Regions from separate parts of the Frigoribacterium sp. Leaf44 genome, predicted to be linked through region 1. Evidence: predicted binding sites of a transcription regulator. Region 1 holds the regulator's gene; the other holds the start of a gene.

Evidence for each region. The regulator HrcA, encoded in region 1, represses chaperone genes, less so after heat shock. The targets are predictions, from matches to a motif close to TTNGCACTCGNNNNNNNCGAGTGCNAA.
Region 2: a site for HrcA is predicted at 7,794-7,820, ahead of groES (co-chaperone GroES). Genes of this name have one in related genera too.

What each region holds. Positions count from the first base shown of each region.
Region 1 covers NZ_LMLG01000001.1:913,810-925,251, forward strand. Annotated here, with positions in the region: gene rpsT (30S ribosomal protein S20) at 1-248, opposite strand, end outside; gene ASE87_RS04205 (pyridoxal phosphate-dependent aminotransferase) at 493-1,644, shown strand; gene ASE87_RS04210 (DUF4190 domain-containing protein) at 1,699-2,007, shown strand; gene lepA (translation elongation factor 4) at 2,287-4,137, shown strand; gene ASE87_RS04220 (DUF1990 family protein) at 4,143-4,916, shown strand; gene hemW (radical SAM family heme chaperone HemW) at 4,919-6,145, shown strand; gene ASE87_RS04230 (DUF4870 domain-containing protein) at 6,300-6,791, opposite strand; gene hrcA (heat-inducible transcriptional repressor HrcA) at 6,970-7,992, shown strand; gene dnaJ (molecular chaperone DnaJ) at 8,100-9,215, shown strand; gene ASE87_RS04245 (16S rRNA (uracil(1498)-N(3))-methyltransferase) at 9,218-9,961, shown strand; gene ASE87_RS04250 (histidine triad nucleotide-binding protein) at 10,012-10,389, shown strand; gene ASE87_RS04255 (PhoH family protein) at 10,379-11,442, shown strand, end outside.
Region 2 covers NZ_LMLG01000006.1:609,280-620,721, forward strand. Annotated here, with positions in the region: gene ASE87_RS11435 (right-handed parallel beta-helix repeat-containing protein) at 1-2,368, shown strand, start outside; gene tsaB (tRNA (adenosine(37)-N6)-threonylcarbamoyltransferase complex dimerization subunit type 1 TsaB) at 2,457-3,131, shown strand; gene rimI (ribosomal protein S18-alanine N-acetyltransferase) at 3,128-3,667, shown strand; gene tsaD (tRNA (adenosine(37)-N6)-threonylcarbamoyltransferase complex transferase subunit TsaD) at 3,739-4,776, shown strand; gene ASE87_RS11455 (DUF4190 domain-containing protein) at 4,894-5,298, shown strand; gene ASE87_RS11460 (DUF4190 domain-containing protein) at 5,475-6,470, shown strand; gene ASE87_RS11465 (class I SAM-dependent methyltransferase) at 6,568-7,761, opposite strand; gene groES (co-chaperone GroES) at 7,906-8,202, shown strand; gene rarD (EamA family transporter RarD) at 8,399-9,379, shown strand; gene ASE87_RS11480 (ABC transporter substrate-binding protein) at 9,542-10,864, shown strand; gene ASE87_RS11485 (ABC transporter ATP-binding protein) at 11,198-11,442, opposite strand, start outside.

The DNA.
Region 1 (11,442 bases):
ACCTGCTTCGCGATGGACGACTTGCGGTTCGCGGCCTGGTTCTGGTGGATGACACCCTTGCTGGCGGCCTTGTCGAGCTTCTTCGACGCGAGGAGCAGAGCCGAGGTGGCCTTGTCCTTGTCGCCGGCGGCGATGGCCTCGCGGGTGGCGCGGACGGCGGTCTTGAGCTCGCTCTTGACGGCGCGGTTGCGGTCCTGGGCCTTCTTGTTGGTGCCGATGCGCTTGATCTGCGACTTGATGTTTGCCACGTGAACTACTTTCTGGATTCTGTGTCTCGGACGGGTGTGCGCCAGCCGAGCGTCCGACCGACGTGAATCGGTGGACCCGGTGCTGCCGCCGGTGATGGCCACCGGAGCGGCTCTCGGCTGCGATCGCGTTCCGCCACTGCAGACGTAACGCGCAAGCCAACAGGCAACGTTACCAGCAGCAGGCCCGACTCTCAACGAGCGTCGGCCCGACGGCGTGCCGTGTCGTGCGTAGTACCGTGCCATCATGCCCCAGCTCGCGCCCCACATGACCACCGTGCCCGCGTCCGGAATCCGTCGGGTGTTCGAGCTGGCGGCCCAGCTGGACGGCGTCGACATGCTCGTGGTGGGCGAGCCCGACGTGCCCGTGGCCCGCCACATCGCCGATGCCGCACGTCGCGCCTGGGCCGACGACCGCACGGACTACACGCCGAACGGGGGCATCCCGGCCCTGCGCGAGGCGCTCGTGGCCAAGCTCGCCCGCGAGAACGACGTGCACGTGGACCTCGAGCAGGTCTGGGTCACCGTCGGCGGGACGCAGGCCCTGCACCAGACGATGGGGCTCCTGCTGGCGGCGGGTGACGAGGTGCTCGTGCCGGACCCCGGCTACACGACCTTCACGATGAACGCCCGCATGCTCGACGCCGTGCCCGTGCCCTACACGCTGGCACCGGACCTCGACTTCCACCCCGACCTCGACGAGCTCGAGAACCTCGTGGGGGACCGCACCCGCGCCCTCGTCGTCAACAGTCCGTCGAACCCGCTCGGCGTCGTCTACCCAGAAGAGACGTTGCGCCGTCTGCTCGACTTCGCCCGCCGGCACGACCTCTGGGTGATCAGCGACGAGGTCTACGAGTACTTCACCTACGGGCCGAAGCACGTCAGCCTCGCCTCGCTCGACACCGACGACCGGGTGTTCAGCGTCTTCTCGATGAGCAAGACCTACGCCATGACGGGCGTGCGGGTCGGCTACCTCGTGACGCCCAAGGGTCTCGCCGAGACGATGCGCACGGTCCAGGAAGCGGCGATCAGCTGTGTGGCCGAGCCCGACCAGCACGCCGCCCTCGCGGCCGTCGTGGGGGATCACCAGCCCGTGGCCGATGCCCGGGAGCACTACCGGAGCAACCTCGACCTCGCCACGACGCTGCTCGACGAGCGGGGCATCCGCTACCTCGAGCCCACCGGCGCCTTCTACCTCTGGATCGACGTGAGCCACGCCTCGCAGGGCGACGTGGCGGGATGGGCCGAGCGGTTCCTGCTGTCGGAGCGCGTCGCGGTCGCACCGGGCAGTGCGTTCGGCCGGAGCGGCGAGGGGTGGATCCGCGTCTGCCTCGCGTCCGCGCCCGAGGTGATCACCCGCGGGCTCGGCAAACTGCCCGCGCCGGTCGACCCCCGCTGACATCCGGGGGTCAGCCCCCTGGGGTCGCCGCGAGGGTCTTCCTAGGCTCGGAGCATGACGAACCAACCCGTACACACCACCGTCTCCGCCCCCACCACCGGCGTGCGGTCGCCCCTCGCCGTCTGGAGCCTCGTCCTCGGCCTCGCCTCGATCGCCTTCGGCTTCACCTTCGTCGTGCCGATCGCCGGTCTCGTCCTCGGCATCCTGTCGCGCCGCCGTGAGCCCGAGGGGCGCACCATGGCGCTCGTCGGCATCATCTCGTCCGCCGTCATGCTCGCGGGCACGCTGATCGCCCTCGCCGTCGGCCTGGCCGTCGTCGGTGGCGCGGGCGTCATCGCGCTCCTCCCCGGCACCACCGCCTGACCCGCGGCCCGGCCGGCCCGCCCGCCCGGCCCGCCCGCCCGCCCGGCCCGCCCCGCCCGTCCCGCATCTCCCCACGTGCCCGCCTCCAGTCCCGGCCCCCGCGTCGGCAACTCCTGTCTGCCGTCGCGGCGCGAGCCGGAGATCGAGGAGGCGCGGTGCCGCCCGTGGCACCGGGCAGGAGTCGTCGACGGGCGGGCCCCGCGCGGCTCGACGCCCGATCCGTCGCCCGGGCGTGGGAGAATCGTGCGGTACCCCCGCCCACCACCCCCAGAGGATCGTGTGAGTCCCCAAGCAACCCGCGCACTCGAGCCGGCGTCGACCGAGCCCGAGTCCCTCCGCAACTTCTGCATCATCGCGCACATCGACCACGGCAAGTCGACCCTGGCCGACCGCATGCTCGGCATCACCGGCGTCGTCGAGTCGCGCGCGATGCGTGCCCAGTACCTCGACCGCATGGACATCGAGCGCGAGCGCGGCATCACGATCAAGAGCCAGGCCGTCCGCATGCCGTGGGAGCGCAACGGCGAGACGTTCGCGCTCAACATGATCGACACCCCGGGCCACGTCGACTTCAGCTACGAGGTCTCCCGTTCGTTGGCCGCCTGCGAGGGCGCGATCCTGCTGGTCGACGCGGCCCAGGGCATCGAGGCCCAGACCCTGGCGAACCTCTACCTGGCACTCGAGAACGACCTCGAGATCATCCCGGTGCTCAACAAGATCGACCTGCCGGCGGCCGACCCCGACAAGTACGCCGCCGAGTTGGCCGGCCTGATCGGCGGCGACCCCGCCGACGTACTGCGCGTCAGCGGCAAGACCGGCATGGGCGTCGAAGAACTCCTCGACCGCGTGGTCGACCGCATCCCCTCGCCCGTCGGCGTCAAGGACGCACCGCCGCGCGCGATGATCTTCGACTCGGTCTACGACAGCTACCGCGGCGTCGTCACGTACATCCGCATGATCGACGGCACCCTGCACCCGCGCGAGAAGGTGCAGATGATGTCGACGAAGTCGACGCACGACATCCTCGAGATCGGCGTCTCGTCGCCCGAGCCCGTCCCCAGCCAGGGGCTGTCGGTCGGCGAGGTCGGCTATCTCATCACCGGCGTGAAGGACGTCCGCCTCTCGAAGGTGGGCGACACCGTCACGACGGCGGCCAAGCCCGCGACCGAGGCACTCAGCGGCTACACCGAGCCGCTGCCCATGGTCTTCTCGGGGCTCTACCCGATCGACGGCAGCGACTACCCCATCCTGCGCGAGGCCCTCGACAAGCTCAAGCTGTCGGACGCCGCGCTGGTGTACGAACCCGAGACCTCCGTGGCCCTGGGGTTCGGCTTCCGCTGCGGGTTCCTCGGCCTGCTGCACCTCGAGATCGTCACCGAGCGCCTCGAGCGTGAGTTCGGCCTCGACCTCATCACGACGGCGCCGAGCGTCATCTACGAGGTCACGACCGAAGACAAGCAGACCGTCACGGTCACCAACCCGAGCGAATTCCCGGGCGGCAAGATCACCAGCGTCAGCGAGCCCATGGTCAAGGCGGGCATCCTCGCGCCCAAGGACTACGTCGGCGTCATCATGGAGCTCTGCCAGCAGCGCCGCGGCACCCTGCTCGGCATGGAGTACCTCGGCGAGGACAGGGTCGAGATCCGTTACGCGATGCCCCTCGGCGAGATCGTGTTCGACTTCTTCGACAGCCTCAAGTCGAAGACGGCGGGCTACGCCAGCCTCGACTACGAACCCATCGGCGACCAAGAGGCCGACCTGGTCAAGGTCGACATCCTGCTGCAGGGCGAACAGGTCGACGCGTTCAGCGCGATCGTGCACCGCGACAAGGCCTACGCCTACGGGGTCCTCATGACGGGCCGGTTGCGCGAGCTCATCCCGAGGCAGCAGTTCGAGGTGCCCATCCAGGCCGCCATCGGTGCCCGGATCATCGCCCGCGAGAGCATCCGCGCCATGCGCAAGGACGTCCTGGCCAAGTGCTACGGCGGTGACATCTCGCGCAAGCGCAAGCTGCTCGAGAAGCAGAAAGAGGGCAAGAAGCGCATGAAGACCATCGGTCGGGTCGACGTGCCCCAAGAGGCCTTCATCGCCGCCCTCAGCGGTGACGTCGAGAAGAAAGACAAGAAGTAGGGTCCATGCGTCGAGCCACCCACACGGAGACCCGCACGACCTACGGCGAGGTCGGGGCGACGCAGGCCCCCGACCTCATGCAGTACCCGCCGAAGGGATTCAAGCCGGCCGAGTACCGGGCGCGCGTCGGCCACGGCGACGCCCGCTTCGCCGCGGCCTGGATCGCCACGATGACCTGGCAGATCCAGGAGCGCAGCGGCATCCGCGTCCGGGTCGACAGCGTGCCGCCGGCCGACGAGAGCGAGTACACGCCCGTCCAGTTCGACGAGCACGGGCAACCGGTCGACGCGGCCGAGTGGACGACCGCGCGCGACGAGTCGCGGTACTCGCCCGACGGCACACCCCTCCTCACGGCGGGCACGACGGCCACGCTCAGCATCGAGGCCTACGGGCGCACGGTCGAGGCGCCGGTCCGCGTCGTCTACGTCATCGACGAACCGAAGCGCAAGGGCTTCGCGTACGGAACCCTCGACGGCCACCCCGAGAGCGGCGAGGAATCCTGGATCGTCGACCAGACCGACGACGGTTCGGTCTGGCTCTCCATCAGGTCGTTCTCCAAGCCGTCGAGCGCGAAATGGCGCCTCGTGGCACCTTTCCTGCGACGCACGCAGGCGCAGTACACGAAGCGGTACCTGCGGGCCCTGAGCCTCAACGAGAAGGGCGAGCAGACCGACGAGGTCGTCGTCGTGGAGGACACCGAGGCCGGGGTCGGCGATCCCCGCGGCGACGACCGGCCCCCGACCGGTCCGCGCGGCGACGCCTCGGGAACCGGCGCCTGACGGTGCCCGGAGCCCTTCCCCTCGGCGATCCCGCCCCCGTCGACGGACGCCTGCCCGAGACCGTCGCGGTCGGCGCGGACGACCGCAACTTCGGGGTCTACCTGCACGTCCCGTTCTGCCGCGTGCGCTGCGGGTACTGCGACTTCAACACGTACACCGGCGACGAACTGCGGGGCGCACGCCGGGACGACTACGCCGGGCAGGCCGTCGCCGAGATCGAGCTCGGGGGACGTGTGCTGCGCGAGGCGGGTCTGCCGCCGCGCCGCGCCTCCTCGGTGTTCTTCGGCGGGGGCACCCCGACGATGCTGCCCGCGGGCGACCTGACGTCGATGCTGCACGCGATGGTCGACACCTGGGGTCTCGAGCCCGGCGCCGAGGTGACGACCGAGGCGAACCCCGACTCGGTCGACGCCGCGTACCTGCAGCAGCTCGCCGACGCCGGGTTCACGCGCGTCAGCTTCGGCATGCAGTCGGCCGTGCCGAGCGTGCTCGCCACCCTCGAGCGCACGCACGATCCCGAGCGCATCCCGTTCGTGGTGCGCTGGGCGCGTGACGCCGGGCTCGACGTCAGCCTCGACCTCATCTACGGCACGCCCGGCGAGACCCTCGACGACTGGAGGCGTTCTCTCGACGTCGCCCTCGAGCAGCAGCCCGACCACCTCTCGGCCTACTCGTTGATCGTCGAGGACGGCACGAAGCTCGCCCGCCAGATCAAGCGCGGCGAGGTCCCGATGCCCGACGACGACACCGCGGCCGACATGTACGAAATCGCGGACGACCGGCTCGCCGCGGCGGGGTACGACTGGTACGAGGTCAGCAACTGGTCGCGTGGCGTCGAGCACCGCTCCCGCCACAACCTGGCCTACTGGCAGGGCCACGACTGGTGGGGCGTCGGCCCGGGCGCGCACAGCCACGTCGGCGGCGTCCGATGGTGGAACGTCAAGCATCCGGCTGCCTACCAACAACGCATGGCCGCGGGCGAGTCACCGGCCGCGGGGCGCGAGACCCTCGACGACGAGACCCGTCGGGTCGAGCGCGTCCTGCTCGGGGTGCGCATCCGCGAGGGGCTGCCGACCTCCGAGCTCGACGACGACGGGCGCCAGGCGGTCGCCGGGCTCATCGCCGACGGCTGGGTCGAGGGGCGCCCGGCCCTGCAGGGTCGCGTGGTGCTCACCCGTGAGGGTCGCCTCATGGCCGACGCCGTCGTGCGGCGCCTGCTGCCCGACTGACCCGGTGTGCCCGGATCGAGTCACGTTCTCGGTCGGCGCCCCGAGGCGACGGACCCGGAGGCACGGGCCCGGGAGGCACGGGCCCGGAACGCAGGAGGCGCGGCTCCCGGGGGAGTCGCGCCTCGCGTCGTGCCCGTCCGGGCCGGTCGACCGCCTACTTGATGAACTCGATGGTCAGCGGGTACTTGTACCACTGGCCCTTGTTGGCCGCGACGGCGGCGATGATCGAGAAGATGATGACGAGGATGCCGGCGACGAGTGCGAGCACGCCTCCGATGACGATGATCGACAGGATCGCCGAGATCACGTAGACGATGGCCATCGTGATCTGGAAGTTCAGCGCGGTCTTGGTGTGTTCCCGGATGAACGGGCCACGGTCCTTCAACACGAGGTAGCCGACGAGAGCCGGGACGAACGCGAAGATGATGCCGCCGAGGTGGATGAGCGTCGACCACAGCTTCTCGTCCTCGGGGCGCATCGGCTGGACGGGCTGCTGCTGGTAGCCGGGCTGCTGGCCGTAGCCGGCGCCGGGCTGCTGGCCCTGACCGGGCTGCTGGCCGTGGCCGTAGGGCTGGCCGGGCTGCCCGTTCTGGCCGGGTCGCCCGTTCTGCGGGCCGTTCGGCTGGGCGGGAGGGTTCTCGGTCATGGCTGCACCTGTTCGTGAGTGTCCTGCGGATGTCCCCGCCACCCTAGGGCAGCCGGGCGCGGCGCGAGTAGGCCTCGCGACGGAGGTGTCGTACGATTGGCAGTCCGGCACGTCGAGTGCCAGGACCGGTCGCCCGGCGGGCGGACGACCCGGGGCGTCGAGCGAAGAGAGGTGCGTCATGGTCTCCGAACGCGGTCTCGAAGTCCTGCGCGTCATCGTGCACGACTACGTCGCGTCCCGTGAGCCCGTGGGCTCCAAGTCCATCGTCGAGCGACACCAGTTCGGCGTCTCGGCGGCGACGATCCGCAACGACATGGCGCTGCTCGAAGAAGAAGAGCTCATCGCGGCCCCGCACACCTCGTCGGGTCGGGTGCCGACCGACAAGGGCTATCGGCTCTTCGTCAACCAGCTCGCCGACCTGAGACCCCTCAGCGCCGCCCAGCGTCAGGCCATCGAGACCTTCCTCGGCGACTCCACCGACCTCGACGAGGTGCTGGGGCGGACGGTCCGTCTGCTGTCGCAGCTCACGAACCAGGTGGCGCTGGTGCAGTACCCCACCTTCTCCCGGGCCCGCGTGCGTCACGTCGAACTGGTCAGCCTGGGCGACGGCCGCGTCATGACGGTGCTCATCACCGACAGCGGCCAGGTCGAGCAGCGGGTCGTCGACATCCGCACCGCCGTCGACGAGTCCTTCCTGTCCGAACTGCGGGCCGCCATCAACGCCGCGGTCGGCGGACGGCCCCTCGGTGAGGCCTCCACGGCCCTCACCGACCTGCCGACGCGCTTCCGCCCCGATCTCGCGGCGGTCGTCGGCGTCGTCGTCGCGAGCCTCACCGAGCAGATCGCCGCCGGACGCCAGGACCGCCTCGTCATGGCCGGTGCGGCGAACCTGGTGCGCACGGGCGACGACTTCAGCGGTGACCTCTTCCCGGTGCTCGAGGCGATCGAAGAACAGGTCGCCCTGCTGCGGTTGTTCGGCGAGATGCAGCTCGACGCCGTCGACGTGGCCGCGAGCATCGGACGGGAGAACGCCTCGTTCGGGTTGTCGCAGGCGTCGGTGCTGGCCAGCGGGTACTCGACGCAGGGCAGCGAGATCGCGAGGCTCGGCGTCCTCGGGCCCATGCGCATGGACTACTCGACCAACATGGCGGCGGTGCGTGCCGTCGCCCGTTACCTGTCGTCGCTGCTCGCCGAGCGGTAGCCGACGCCGACGGCCCCGGCCGTCCCACGACCCCATCCCGTCCCGGTCCGCCGGGCCCGGCCCCGCCGGGAAGACCACCACACCACACCAGAGGCAGACGAGAACCAGTGGCAGATCATTACGACGTCCTCGGAGTCGACCGTCAGGCGACCCCGGAAGAGATCAAGAAGGCGTACCGCAAGCTCGCTCGCGAGCTGCACCCCGACGTCAATCCCAGCCCCGACGCGTCCGAACGGTTCAAGGACGTCACGCACGCCTACGACGTGCTCAGCGACCCGCAGCAACGCGAACGCTACGACCTGGGTCCGCAGCCCGGCTTCGGCGGCGGTGGCGGTGGCGGGGCCGCCGGCTTCGGCGACATCTTCGACGCGTTCTTCGGCGGTGGTGGTCAGGGCCAACGTCAGGGGCCGCGGTCCCGGCGCGAACGCGGGCAGGACGCGCTCCTGCGCCTCGAGGTCGACCTCGAGGACATCGTCTTCGGCACGCAGCGCGACATCGAGGTCGACACGGCCGTCCTCTGCGACACGTGCAGCGGCTCGTGCTGTGCACCCGGCACCTCGCCCCAGACCTGCGACATCTGCGGTGGCTCCGGGCAGATCCAGCGCACCGTGCGCTCGCTGCTCGGCAACGTCATGACGTCGAGCCCGTGCGGAACCTGCCGTGGGTACGGCACCGTCATCCCCAACCCCTGCCCGACGTGCCAGGGCCAGGGGCGCGTCCGGGCCCGGCGTTCGATCCCCATCGACATCCCCGCGGGCGTCGACACCGGGCTCAGGCTCCAGTTGCCCGGTCAGGGCGAGGTCGGCCAGGCCGGCGGCCCGAACGGCGACCTCTACCTCGAGGTCAAGGTGCGGCACCACGACACCTACAGCCGCAACGGCGACGACCTGCTGGCGACGCTCGAGGTGCAGATGACCGACGCCATCCTCGGCACGACGACGACGCTCACCGGGCTCGACGGCGAGATCGAGGTCGAGATCAGGCCCGGCACCCAGAGTGCCGACATCCTCACCGTGAAGGACCGCGGCATCACCCGACTGCGCGGAACGGGTCGCGGCGACCTCAAGATCGGCGTCCAGGTGGTCACCCCGACCAAGCTCAGCCACAAAGAGCGCGAGTTGATCGAGAAGTTCGCCTCGGGTCGGCGCTCTGCGGCTCCCGAGCTGTCGCACTTCCAGCAGGGCCTCTTCGGCAAGTTGCGCGACCGCTTCCTCAACTTCTGATCGTGGCGCACTTCTACCTGGTCGACGACCTGGTCGCCGCCGAGGTCGGTTCGACCGTCGAGCTGACCGGTTCCGAGGCGCGGCACGCGGTGACGGTCAGCCGTGTCCGGGTGGGCGAAGCGCTCACCCTCGGCAACGGTCGGGGCTTGGTGGTCCAGGGCGAGGTGAGCGAGGCGGCGCCCGAGCGGCTGGTGCTGCTCGCGACGCGGGTGGTGCGGCACGAGGCGCCGACGACGCGGCTGGTCCTCGCCCAGGCCCTCGCCAAGGGCGACCGCGACGAGCTCGCGGTACAGGCCGCGACCGAGCTCGGCGTCGACGAGATCGTCCCGTGGGCCGCGGCCCGCAGCATCTCCCGTTGGGAGGGTCCCAAGGTCGCCAAGGGGCTCACCCGCTGGTCGTCGATCGTGCGCGAGGCGACCAAGCAGTCGATCCGTCCGTGGGCGCCCGAGGTGTCCGGGCTCGCGACGACGCGGCAGCTGGCCGAGCGCGCCTCCCGCGATCTCGTCCTCGTGCTCGAGCCGTCGGCCGAGCAGGCGCTCACGGCGGTCGACCTCACCGCAGGAGGCGCGGTGCCCGACCGCGTCGTCGTGGTCGTCGGTCCCGAGGGCGGGGTGTCGCCCGCCGAGCTGCAGCAGCTAGCCGAGGCCGGTGCCCGCGCCGTGCGCCTCGGGGACGCCGTCCTGCGTACCTCCACGGCCGGTCCGGCCGCCCTGTCCGTGCTGAGCGTGCGTCTCGGCCGCTGGTGACCGCCACGCACCCGGGGGTCGTGTCGGCGGTCGTCGCTACGATGGGCAGCATGTCCGAGACCTCCGACGAGCCCACCGTCTTCAGCCGCATCGTCGCGCGCGAGATCCCCGCCGACATCGTGTTCGAGAGCGACACGGTCATCGCGTTCCGCGACATCGCGCCCCGGGCACCCGTCCACCTGCTCGTGGTGCCCAAGACCCAGGCGTACCGCGACGTCGTCGAACTCGCCGAGGGCGACCCCGCGCTGCTCGCCGAGCTGGTGGCGACCGCCTCCCGGCTCGCGGCCGACCCGGCGGCGTTCGGGGAACACTCCGGGTCAGAGTTCCGTTTGATCTTCAACACCGGCGCATCCGCCGGGCAGACCGTGTTCCACGTGCACGCCCATGTGCTCGGCGGACCCCTGGAGGAAGGCACCCTTGCCCACTAGCGACACGAACGCCACCGGCCCCTCGACACCGACGACGGGCGACGACGTCCGGCGCGTCGACGTCACCGTCGACGGCGTCGCCATGGTCCAGCTGCTGGGCCCGCAAGACCGCCTGCTGCGTGCGGTCGAGAAGCAGTACCCCGAGGTCCGCGTGCTCGTGCGCGGCAACGAGGTCACCCTCGAGGGGCCCTCGTCCGCGGTTGGCCGGGCCGAGGGGCTCGTCGACGAGCTCGTCTCGATGGTCCGCGGCGGCCACGACCTCGGCCCGGCCGAGGTCGCGACGTCGGCCCGTCTGCTCGACTCGGGGCAGGGCAGCCCGTCCGAGGTCTTCGGGCAGCCCATCGTCACCAGCCGCGGCAAGGGCGTGCGGGCGAAGACACCGGGTCAGAAAGAGTACGTCGACGCGATCGACCAGCACACCATCACGTTCGGCATCGGCCCGGCCGGTACGGGCAAGACCTACCTGGCCATGGCCAAGGCCGTCCAGGCACTGCAGCGCCGCGAGGTCCAGCGGATCATCCTGACGCGCCCCGCGGTCGAGGCCGGCGAGCGGTTGGGTTTCCTGCCCGGCACCCTCACCGACAAGATCGACCCGTACCTCCGACCGCTCTACGACGCGCTCAACGAGATGATGGACCCCGAGATCGTGCCCAAGCTGCTCGCGGCCGGCACCGTCGAGGTGGCCCCTCTGGCCTACATGCGCGGTCGGACGCTCAACGACGCGTTCGTCGTCCTCGACGAGGCGCAGAACACGACGCCCGAGCAGATGAAGATGTTCCTCACCCGGCTCGGCTTCGGCTCGCGCATGGTCGTCACGGGCGACGTCACCCAGGTCGACCTGCCCACGGGGGCCAGCGGGCTCCAGCTCGTCACGACGGTGCTCGACGGCATCGACGACATCCACTTCGCCCGCCTCACCAGCGACGACGTGGTGCGGCACACGCTCGTGGGCCGCATCGTCGACGCGTACACGACCTACGACGCCGAACGTCAGACCCAGCAGCACCGCCGTCACGAAGCGGCGAACGACCAGGTCGAAGCGGGCAACCGCTC
Region 2 (11,442 bases), on a different contig from region 1:
CGCGGCTGCCACGACCGTCGCGTCCGACGCCTCGGGTCGCACGACGGCGGGCGGCTGGGGTGCCGCCGACAAGGGAGGCACCTGGACGACCTGGTCGGGGCCCACCAAGGCCACCTTCGCCGTGGGTGGCGGGGTCTCGTCCATCACCGGGCTCGTGCCGGGAGGGTCGGCGACCGCCGCGCTCGCAGGGGTCTCGGTGCAGGACGTCGAGGTGCGCGAGACCATTCGCCTGCCGCAGACCACCGGGGGTTTCTACCAGGGGTGGGAGCTGCGCCGTCAGAGCGACGGTTCGGCCTACCGTGGGCGTCTCGAGCAGGGCTCTTCGGGGACGGTCGCCCTCGCCATCACGAAGATCGGCAAGTCCGGCGAGAAGGATCTCGGCCGGGTCGCCCTCCCGTCGGGCGTGACGAAGGGCTCGGCCGTCTCGGTCGCCTTCCGCGCCGTCGGCACGGGGTCGGTGAGCCTGCAGGGCAAGGGCTGGGCCGCCGGCACGACCGAGCCCGGCTGGCAGCTGTCGTCGTCGGACACCGCCGCCGATCGCATCGCCAAGCCCGGCGCCGTCGGGCTCTGGCAGTACTCGAGCTCGTCGAACAAGACGGTGACCACCACGACCTTCGACGACCTCTCTGTCGTCCAGTCGCCCCAGGACGCCGTGCCGGTCCCGGTGCCCGTCCCCACACCGACCCCGACGCCGGCCCCCGCACCGACGCCGGCCCCCGCGCCGGCACCCACCCCCACCCCCGACCCGACCCCGACGCGCGGTTCGGTGCCCGTCGGTTCGGCGTCGTACGCCGTTCCCTCCGGCGCCCTCTTCGTGGCGCCGGGCGGCAACGACTCGGCGGCCGGCAGCCAGGCCGCCCCGTTCCGCACCCTCGGTGCCGCCGTCGCGAAGGCCAAGGCCGGCGGGACCGTCGTCCTGCGGGCCGGCAGCTACAACGAGAGCGTCGTCGTGCCGTTCAACAAGCCGCTGACGATCCAGGCCTACCCGAAGGAGGCCGTCTGGCTCGACGGGTCCGTGCCCGTCTCGTCCTGGCAGCGCTCGGGTTCGGGGTGGAGCACCCCGTGGACGTCGTTCCCGTCGTCCGCACTGCTCGGCATCGCCGACAACCCGCGCTTCCTGTCGCCGTCGTTCCCCCTCGCCGGGCGTCCCGACCAGGTCTTCCTCGACGGCGTGCAGCTGACGCAGGTCACGCCCGACAAGCTGGCCCCCGGCACCTTCGCTCCGGACCCCGCCGGTGGACGGGTGCTGATCGGCAGCGACCCCTCGGGGCACGAGCTGCGCATCAGCAACAAGCAGCAGGCCATCTGGGTGCAGGCGCCGGACACGACGCTGCAGGGCTTCGGCGTGCGCCGCTACGCGACCCTCGACTCCGACCGGGGCACGATCCGCCTCGGCAACACCGGCGCCACCGCGCAGGACCTCGTCGTCGTCGAGAACGCCATGATCGGCGTGAACCTCGAGAACAACGGCGGCACCCTGCGCCGGCTGACGGTCGAGCACAACGGCATGCTGGGCATCGGCGCCAACGCGTCCTACGACATGTCGCTGTCCGATTCGGTGGTCCGCGAGAACAACTGGCAGCGATTCAAGGAGACCCCCGTCTCGGGCGGAGTGAAGATCACGCGGTCGCGCGGCGTGACCGTCTCCAACAACGACGTCAGCCGCAACTACAGCTCGGGCCTGTGGCTCGACGAGTCCGTGTACGACTCGAAGGTCGTGGGCAACACGGTCGTCGACAACGAGTGGACGGGCATCCAGCTCGAGCTCTCGAGCAAGGCCGTCGTCGCGGGCAACACCGTCACCGGCGGCAAGACGGGCATCCAGATCATCGGTACCGACGACGTGCGGGTCTACAACAACTCCGTCGGCGGCTTCAGCCAGTTCGGAGTCAAGGTGCTGCAGGACGAGCGTCGTCAGGCCACGGCGGCCACCGGTCAGGACCGTCGTCGGCCCATCCCGGACCCGACCATGAGCTGGGTCACGGGCAAGATCACCATCGCGAACAACGCCTTCGGCAGCGGCGGGTACTACCAGGTCTACGTCCTCGACTCGAAGACCAACCGCTCGGCCGACTCGATGGGCGTCACGGTGACCGGCAACGCGTTCAACCAGCGCCGCACGACGGCCCAGGCCACCCTGGTCGGCTGGGGGGCCGGTGACAACAAGACGGTGACCCGGTTCGACACCGTGTCGGCGCTCTCGGTCAAGAACTCGTCGTGGCGCAACGTCGAGACGTCGTCCGTGCTCGACCTCGGCGGCATGACGAGCCTGCTGACCTCGTCGCTCGGCATCGTGTCGGCCCTGCCGTCCGACATCGCCGCGCTCCTCGGACAGCCCGGGACGGCGCGCCGCATCGGCGCCTTCTGACCGACCCGACGGAGCCCGGCCCCGGCCGGGCTCCGTCACCCGTCAGGAGGCGCGGGTCGGCTTCCCGACACCGCCTACGATTGACCCCGTGATCCTGGCCATCGACACCTCAGCCGGCTCGTCCGTCGCCGTCGTCGACCGTGACGGCGGCGTGCTCGCCGAGCACACGGTCGCCGACACCCGGCGTCACGCCGAGGTGATCGGCCGCCTGATCGACGACGCCCTGCGCGAGGCCGGCGTGACCCCGTCCGAGCTCTCCGCCGTGGTCGCCGGTCGCGGCCCCGGCCCCTTCACGGGCCTGCGGGTCGGCATCGCCGCCGCCCGCGCCTTCGCCTTCGGCGCCGGCGTCCCGTGCCTGTCGGTCGGCAGCCACGACGCCGTCGCGTTCGAGCGGCTCTCGGCGGCGGCCGGCCGCTCCGTCGGCGCCGCCGGCGGGCCCGTCGACTCGCCGCTCGTCGTCGTCACCGACGCCCGCCGTCGCGAGGTGGCGTACAGCGCGTGGTCGGGGCTCGACGACGACGGCCTGCCCGTGATCGTGGCCGGCCCCGCCCTCGTGAGGCCGGCCGACCTCGACGAGGCGACCGGCGCCTCCTCGTCCTGGCCGCGCACCGACCCCGACGCGACGACGGTCTCGGCGGCCGCCCTGGGCATGCTGGCCGAGCGTCTCTTCGAGCACGGTCGCGCGTTCGCCGACGCCGAGCCGTTGTACCTGCGCGAGCCCGACGTCACCCCGTCGGCCGGTCCCAAGCCGGTCACGCGATGAGCGTCCTGTTGCGCACGGCCACCCTCGACGACCTCGACGGCATCATGGCCATCGAGACGTCGACCTTCGTCAACGACGCCTGGTCGCGGGCGAGCATGACGCACGAGCTCACCGCCCCCGGTGGTCGGTACCTCGTCGCGACGGCCGAGGGGGACGACACCACCGTCATCGGTTACGCGGGCATGCTGGCGCCGAGAGGGGCCCCCGAGGCCGACGTCCAGACCATCGCCGTGCTCGCGGAGCACCAGGGGCAGGGGCTCGGGCGGGCGATGCTGACCCAGCTGCTCACCGAGGCCCGTCAGGGCGGCGTGCGCGAGGTGTTCCTCGAGGTGCGGGCCGACAACCCCGGGGCACAGCACCTCTACGAGACGCTCGGCTTCGAGCGGATCGCCGTCCGCCCGCGGTACTACATGCCCGACGGGGTCGACGCGGTCGTGATGCGACTGCGCGTCCCGCCGGCCACCACCGAGACCACCCCGGGCCACGTCGAGCCGTTCGGCGACGCGCCCCTCGACGAACAGGACGTCCGCCCGTGACCGTCACCCGCGCCTCCTCGTCCGCCGCTGCCGAGCCCGCCGCCGCCGAGCCGGCCGTCCTCGAGCCGCTCGTGCTGGGCATCGAGACCAGCTGCGACGAGACCGGCATCGGCATCGTGCGCGGCCGCACCCTGCTCGCCAACGTCATCTCGTCGTCGATGGACGAACACGCCCGCTACGGCGGCGTCGTGCCCGAGGTCGCCGCGCGCGCCCACCTCGAGGCGCTCGAACCCGCCCTCGCCGCGGCGCTCGCCGAGGCCGGCGTCACGACGGCCGAGCTCGACGCGATCGCCGTGACGAGCGGGCCCGGGCTCGCCGGTGCGCTCATGGTCGGCGTCGGTGCGGCCAAGGCCCTCGCCCTGGCGACGGGCAAGCCCCTCTACGCCGTGAACCACCTCGTCGGCCACGTCGGAGCCGACGTGCTGCGCGACGACGGCAGCGAGCTCGAGCTGCCCACCATCGCGCTTCTCGTCTCGGGGGGCCACACCTCGTTGCTGCACGTGCGCGACCTCGTCGACGACGTCGAACTGCTCGGCGAGACGATCGACGACGCCGCGGGCGAGGCGTTCGACAAGGTCGCCCGCCTGCTCGGCCTGCCCTACCCCGGGGGGCCCCAGATCGACCGCGTCGCCGAGGGCGGCGACCCGAGGGCCGTCCGCTTCCCGCGGGGGCTGACCCTGCCGAAAGACCTGTCGAAGCACCGGTACGACTTCTCGTTCTCGGGGCTCAAGACGGCCGTCGCCCGGTGGGTCGAACAGCGTCGCAGCGAAGGAGGCGCGGTGCCGGTCGCGGACGTCGCGGCCAGCTTCCGCGAGGCGGTCGCCGACGTCCTGCTCACCAAAGCTCTCGCGGCCTGCGCCGACCGGGGCGTGCCCCGCCTGCTGCTCGGCGGGGGAGTCGTCGCCAACGCCCGCGTGCGCGAGCTCGCGGCCGAGAGGTGCGCCGCGGCCGGGGTCGAGCTGCGCGTGCCGCCCCTCTCGCTCTGCACCGACAACGGTGCCATGATCGCGGCGCTCGGCGCCGAGCTCGTGTCCCGGGGCCGGGCGCCGTCGCCGCTCGACTTCGGGGCCGACTCGACGTTGCCGGTGACGACGGTCCAGGCGGTCTGAACCCCGAGGCGGGGCCCGGGCGACCCGCCCCGGTCGGAGGCCATCGGTCGCCGATAGCATGGGCGCTCGACCGACCGCGGCCGTCACCGGCCGACCCTCAGCAGAAGGACGTCCCCGATGACCGACCAGAACCCCTCACCCCACGCCCAGCCCTCGTCGCAGAACCCGTACCAGGGCCAGCAGCCGGCCTACCCGGGGCAGCCCTCCGGCGGTCAGCCGGCCTACCAGGGGCAGAACGGCGCCCGCCCCGGTCAGCGCAACACCCTCGCCCTCGTCTCGATGATCCTGGGCATCGCCGGCTTCGTGACCTCGATCACGGCGCTCGGTGCCATCGTCACCGGCCACATGGCGTTGAGCCAGATCAAGAAGCGGGGCGAAGAGGGCCGCGGCATGGCCCTGACGGGTCTCATCCTCGGCTACGTCGTCGTCGCCCTGACCATCATCGGCATCATCCTGCTCGTGGTCCTGTTCGGTGCCATCGCCAGCAACCCCGACCTCTACGACGGCAGCTACAACTCGTAGGTCGTCCTCGCGTCGTCGGGCATCGCCTCCCAGGGGCCGCTCATCACGACCCTCGCTAGCATGACGGGGTCCGCACCGGACGGTGCGGGCCCTTTCGTGTCCCGGGACGCGACCGTCACAGGCGTGACCGGCCGCTCCGGCGGCACGACCGACGCACCGCTCGCGAAAGGCAGCTGATGGCCACCGACGACACCACTCCCGAGACGCCGTCCTCGGCGCCGACCGCGCCCTCGGCTCCGACGCCGCCCGCGGCACCCACCGCGCCCCCCACGCGCCCGACCGAGGGTGGCGGCGCGGCCACCGCCTCGCCGCCGCTGCCGCCGACCGCCTTCCCGGGGGCCACGTCGCAGCCGCCCGCCTCGTCGCCGTACGCCGGGGTGCCCCCGACGGGTTCGGCGCCGTACGGTGCGCCCCAGGGGACTCCGGCTCCGCAGTCCCGCCCGGGGCAGGTCCCGCCGGGTGCGCCCCAGCCGCCCCGGCCCCCCTACGGCCAGCCGGGTGCGCAGCCGCCGGCAGGGTACGGGCAGCAGGGCTACGGCCAGCAGACGGGGTACGGCCAGCAGCCCCAGGGTCAACGACCGGGCTACGGCCAGCCGCAGGGTCAGCCGTCGAGCTACGGTCAGCCGCAGGGTCAGCCGTCGGGCTACGGTCAGCCGCAGGGCTACGGTCAGCAGCCCCAGGGCCCGCAGCCCTCCGGTCAGCCCGGTGCGCCGTACGGTCAGCAGTCCTACGGCCAACAGGGTCAGCCCGGTGCGCAGTACGGTCAGTCCGGCGCTCCGTACGGTCAGCAGTCCTACGGCCAGCAGTCCTACGGCCAGCAGGGTCAGCCCGGTGCGCAGTTCGGCCAGCAGCCCTACGGCTCGCCCTACCCGCCCTACGCCTCGGCGGGTGCCGCTCAGCCCCCTCGCCTGCTCAGCCTGCTCTCGATGATCGGCTCCATCGCCGGCGTCGTGCTCGCACCCTTCACCTTCGGACTCTCGATCGTGGCGTCCATCGCGGGCATCGTGCTCGGCCACCTGGGCATGTCGCGTGAGCGCCCCGCCCGCGGGTTCTGGCTCACCGGGCTGATCGTCGGCTACGCCGGCGTCGTCCTCATCGTGATCGGCTGGGTGGCCTTCGGCCTCTTCATCGCCGGGTTCTCGTCGAGTTCCGACTACTACGGCGGGTACTGACCGCGGCCGGACCGGACCGGGCCCCGAGCGGGCAGAAGACGTCGTTCCCGATCCGGCGAACGACGTCTTCTGCCCCTTCGTCGGACGGGGCGGGGCGTCAGGCCAGGCGCTCGCAGAGCAGGGCCGTGTGCCGCCCCGCGACGCGGGTCAGCACGAGGGTCGCCGTCCCGGTGCCCTGCAACGAGAGTCGCTTGCGGAACGTCGCCGGATCGACGTCGACCCCGCGCTTCTTGATCTCGAGGCGCCCGATGCCCCGGGCCCTCAGCTCGCGTTTGAGCGTCCGCTCGTCGAGCGGGAAGGTCTCGAGCACGCGGAAACCCTGCGCGAAGGGGGTGTCGACCCGCGCCTCCGTCGTCAGCCAGGCGATGTCGCGACTGATCATGCGGGCGTCGATCGACCGGGCCAGGTCGCCGATCAGGCGCGCCCGGATGACGGCGCCGTCGGGCTCGTAGAGGTACTCGCCGAGGTCGCCCGGGTCCACGTCGTCGGAGTCGGCGGCAGCCGTCAGCTCGGACGCCCCGGAGGCGCTGATCACCAGAGCCGATCGGCCCACCCCCGGCCGCGCGAGCGGACCGAACCACACGCCCACCTCGACCACGTCGCGGTCGACCGAGATCCACTGGCACTCGGCGTCGGTCGGCAGCAGCTCGCGGTCGACCCCGGGGCCGAGCTTGACGCCGGTGGGCAGGCGGTCGGCGAAGCCGAAGGCGACGTCGAGGCCGGGGGACCAGTCGGCCGGATCGGCGAGGCGCTTCGTGGCGCTGTGGCCGGACGTCCGTCGTGCCGGGTCGAGGAAGACGCCCTCGACGCCCCCGAGGTCGGTCGTCTCGGCGTCGCCCTGCTCGACGCGTGACGACGACCAGGGCGCGAGGTTGTACGACGCGACGGCCGCGGTGACCTCGTCGCGGTCGACGGCGAGCACGTCGAGGTCGAGCGCGGCGAACGCCAGGGCGTCGCCACCGATGCCGCAGCCGAGGTCGGCCACGCTGCCGACGCCCGCCGCGGCGTAGCGTCCGGCGTGGCGCGCGGCGACCGGGAGGCGCGTGGCCTGTTCGAGGCCCGCCTCGGTGAACAGCATGCGGCTCGCGAACTCGCCGAACTTGGCTGCGGCCCGGCCACGGAGCCGGGCCTGCGTGAGCACCGCCGACACGAGGGCGGGGGAGTGGCCCTGCTTGCGCAACGCGGCCACCGTGCCGACGACGTCGTCGCCGGAGGCGCCGCCCGTCGGCAGCGAGTCGAGCAGCCGCAGCCCCTCGGGCGAGAGGACTTCGAGCAGCTCGGAGGAATCCATGTCGTCCAGTGTGACGCACGCGGGCCGACGCGTTGGCACTCGGATTGACCGAGTGCCAGTCTCGTCCTACAGTTGTTCTGGCACTCGCCCCCGGCAAGTGCCAGCCCCCATGTTTTCGTAGCACCGAGAAAGAAGAGGTCACCCGTGTCGGTCAGCATCAAGCCGCTCGAAGATCGCATCGTCATTCGTCAGGTCGAAGCCGAGCAGACCACTGCTTCGGGTCTCGTGATCCCCGACACCGCCAAAGAGAAGCCCCAAGAGGGTGAAGTGGTGGCGGTCGGCCCGGGCCGCATCGACGACAACGGCAACCGCGTGCCGCTCGACGTCGCCACCGGCGACAAGGTCATCTACAGCAAGTACGGCGGAACCGAGGTGAAGTACGGCGGAGAAGACCTGCTCGTGCTCTCGGCTCGCGACGTCCTGGCGGTCATCGTCCGCTAGCACCTCGGCACGGCTCCGGCCGTGCTCCGCGACCCCGGTCGCCGTCCCGAAGGCCCCTGCTCCGGCAGGGGCCTTCGTCGTGTCCGCGGCGCGACCACCGGTGACCGTTCGTCCCCAGGCGTGATCGTCCGTCGATCGATCCACGGTGGCAGGAGTGGCCGTTCCGGCGGCGGGCGCAGCCACCTAGAGTCGCCTGGTGACCTCGACCCGCGCCTCCTCGTCCCCCTCCGCCCCGACCTCGGGGCTCGGCGTCGCCGGGGCCGGCGGGGCGGGCCTGGCCTACGCCCTGGGCGCCTACGGGCTCTGGGGCGTACTGCCGGTGTACTTCCTGTTGTTGGCCCCGGCCGGCCCGTTCGAGATCGTCGCGTGGCGGGTGCTGTTCTCGCTCGTCTTCTGCGCGGTGCTGCTCGTCGTGACGGGGGCGCTGCGATCGTTCCTGGCCCTGCTGCGGCAGCCCCGCGTGGTGGGCACCATGGGGTTGGCGGGGGCGTTCATCGTCGTCAACTGGACGGTCTTCATCTCGGCGACGCTCAGCGGGCACGTGGTCGAGGCGGCCCTGGGGTACTTCATCAACCCGATCGTGACGGTCCTGCTCGGCGTGGTGGTGCTGCGTGAACGTCTGCGCACGACCCAGTGGGTGGCCGTCGGGCTGAGCGCCGTCGCCGTCCTCGTGATCGCGATCGGGGCGGGCAGGCCCCCGTTCATCTCGCTCGTCCTCGCGTTCTCGTTCGGGCTCTACGGCCTGGTGAAGAAGCAGGTCGGTGGGCGGGTCGACGCGGTCGGCGGGCTCACGCTCGAGACGCTCTGGATCGCCCCCTTCGCGGCCGTCACCCTGATCGTGCTGCACGTGACGGGCCTCGGGGGCGGCGTCGTGCTCGGCACCGTGAGCGTCGGGCACACCCTCGCGACGATCGGCACGGGTGTCATCACGGCCGTGCCGCTGCTGCTCTTCGCCTCGGCGACGCGTCGGCTTCCCCTGACGACCGTGGGGCTGACGCAGTACGTCGCCCCCGTGCTGCAGTTCGTCGTGGGCGTCGTCGTGCTCGGCGAGCACATGTCGGCGGCGCGATGGGTCGGCTTCGCGATCGTCTGGGTCGCCTCGATCGTGCTCACCGTCGACATGGTGCGCGCGGGGCGGCGGTCACGTCGACCGCTCGCGGTGGCACCGACCGCCTAGAAACGACCATCCCTCGCAAAGTCACGAATGGCTAACGAAACGTCACTTTGACGTCGAGAACACACGCCAGAAACATTCGACCCCTAGTTTCGGACCAATCGCGGCAGGTTCGACCGCCACCGGTCGGGCTGCACTGCCGCTGTCCACGAAAGGGTTCCACGGATGATCCGATCCAGCACCGCCCTCCGAGCACTGGCTCTCGCCGGCGCAGCCTCCGTGCTGCTCGCTGCCTGTTCGACGGCATCTCCCTCTGACGACGCCTCGTCGTCGTCGTCGGCCAAGGCCGATCCCGCCGCCAAGTGCGAGGTCGGGACGCCCAGCACCGATCCCTTCGCGATCGGCACGATGCTGCCGCTGACCGGAACCCTGGCCTACCTCGGCCCGCCCGCCATCGCGGGGGCGAACCTGGCCATCAGCGACATCAACGCCGCCGGCGGCGTGCTCGACCAGCCCGCCGAGATCTCGACCAGCACCGACTCGGGCGACAGCAACGACATGACCGTGTCGAGCAACGCCGCGACGGAACTGATCGACGCGAAGGTGCCCGTCGTGCTCGGTGCCGAATCGTCGAGCGTCACGCTCAACGTGGTCGACCAGCTCACCAGCAACTGCATCATCGAGATCTCGCCGGCCAACACGGCGAGCTCGCTCAGCGGCTACTCGTCGTACTACTACCGGACCGCTCCGCCGGACTCGGTGCAGGGTTCGGCGCTCGGCCAGCAGATCACGGCCGACGGCAACGCCAACGTCGCGTTCCTCGTCTTCAACGACACCTACGGCACGGGTCTCCGCGACTCGACGCAGAAGTCGATCGAGAGCTCGGGCGGCACCGTCGTCTACGGCGGCACCGGCAAGGGCGAGGAGTTCCCCCCCGGTCAGACCACGTTCTCGTCCGAGGTGTCCGCGGCCATCGCCGCCGAGCCCGACGCGATCGTCATCCTCGCCTTCGACGAGACCAAGTCGATCGTCCCCGAGCTGAAGAGCCAGGGCTGGGACATGAGCAAGGTCTACATGTCCGACGGCAACACGGCCGACTACAGCGCCGACTTCGAGCCCGGCACCCTCGAGGGGGCCAAGGGCACGATCCCCGGTGCCGACGCCAGTGCCGACTTCAAGTCGAAGCTCGTGGCCGGATACCAGGCGAGCGAGGGCGGCGAACTGGCCGACTTCTCGTACGCGGCCGAGTCGTACGACGCCGTCATCCTGACCGCCCTCGCGGCGCAGGCGGGTGGCGGCACCGACGCCGGGACGATCCAGGCCAACATGGCCGCGGTCTCCGGGGCGAACGGCGGCACCGAGTGCACCACGTACGCGGACTGCAAGACCGCGCTCGACGCCGGTGACGACATCCACTACACCGGCCCCTCGGGCATCGGATCGTTCAACGACAACAACGACCCGTCGTCCGCCTCGATCGGCGTCTACACGTTCGACGCCGACAACAAGCCCGTCTACCAGACCGGCATCGAGGGCAAGGTCGAATAACGGCACCTCGCACCACCCGGGGCCCGGCACGAGTCATCGTGCCGGGCCCTTCGGCGTGCCGACGAGGCGCGGAGCCGCACCGCAGGAAGGTCGCGACGTCCGCGTCCTCGGGCACCGCGCCTCCTCGTCCCGGGCCCGCCGGCCGTGGGCCCGCGCTCCCCTCCGCACCGCGTCTCGTGCACCGCACCGCGTCGAGACCGGGTGCGCGGCACGACGCGCGGCGCGCAGCCCCGGCGCCCAGCCCTGGCGCCCAGCCCCGAGGCCCCCGGACGCACGCACGAGGCCCCGACCACGCCAGGGCGTGATCGGGGCCTCAGGGTGCCACCGGGGGCGTCAGGACGCGTCGACGTCCTTCGCCAGGGTGCCGAGGTAGAGCTCGATGACCTTGGGGTCGTCCGCCAGCTCGCGACCGGTGCCCGAGTAGGCGTTGCGCCCCTGGTCGAGGACGTAGCCGCGGTCGCAGATCTGCAGGCAGCGGCGGGCGTTCTGCTCGACCATGATCACCGAGACGCCGGCCTTGTTGATGCGGCGGGTGCGGATGAACGTCTCGTCCTGGCGCACGGGCGACAGGCCGGCGG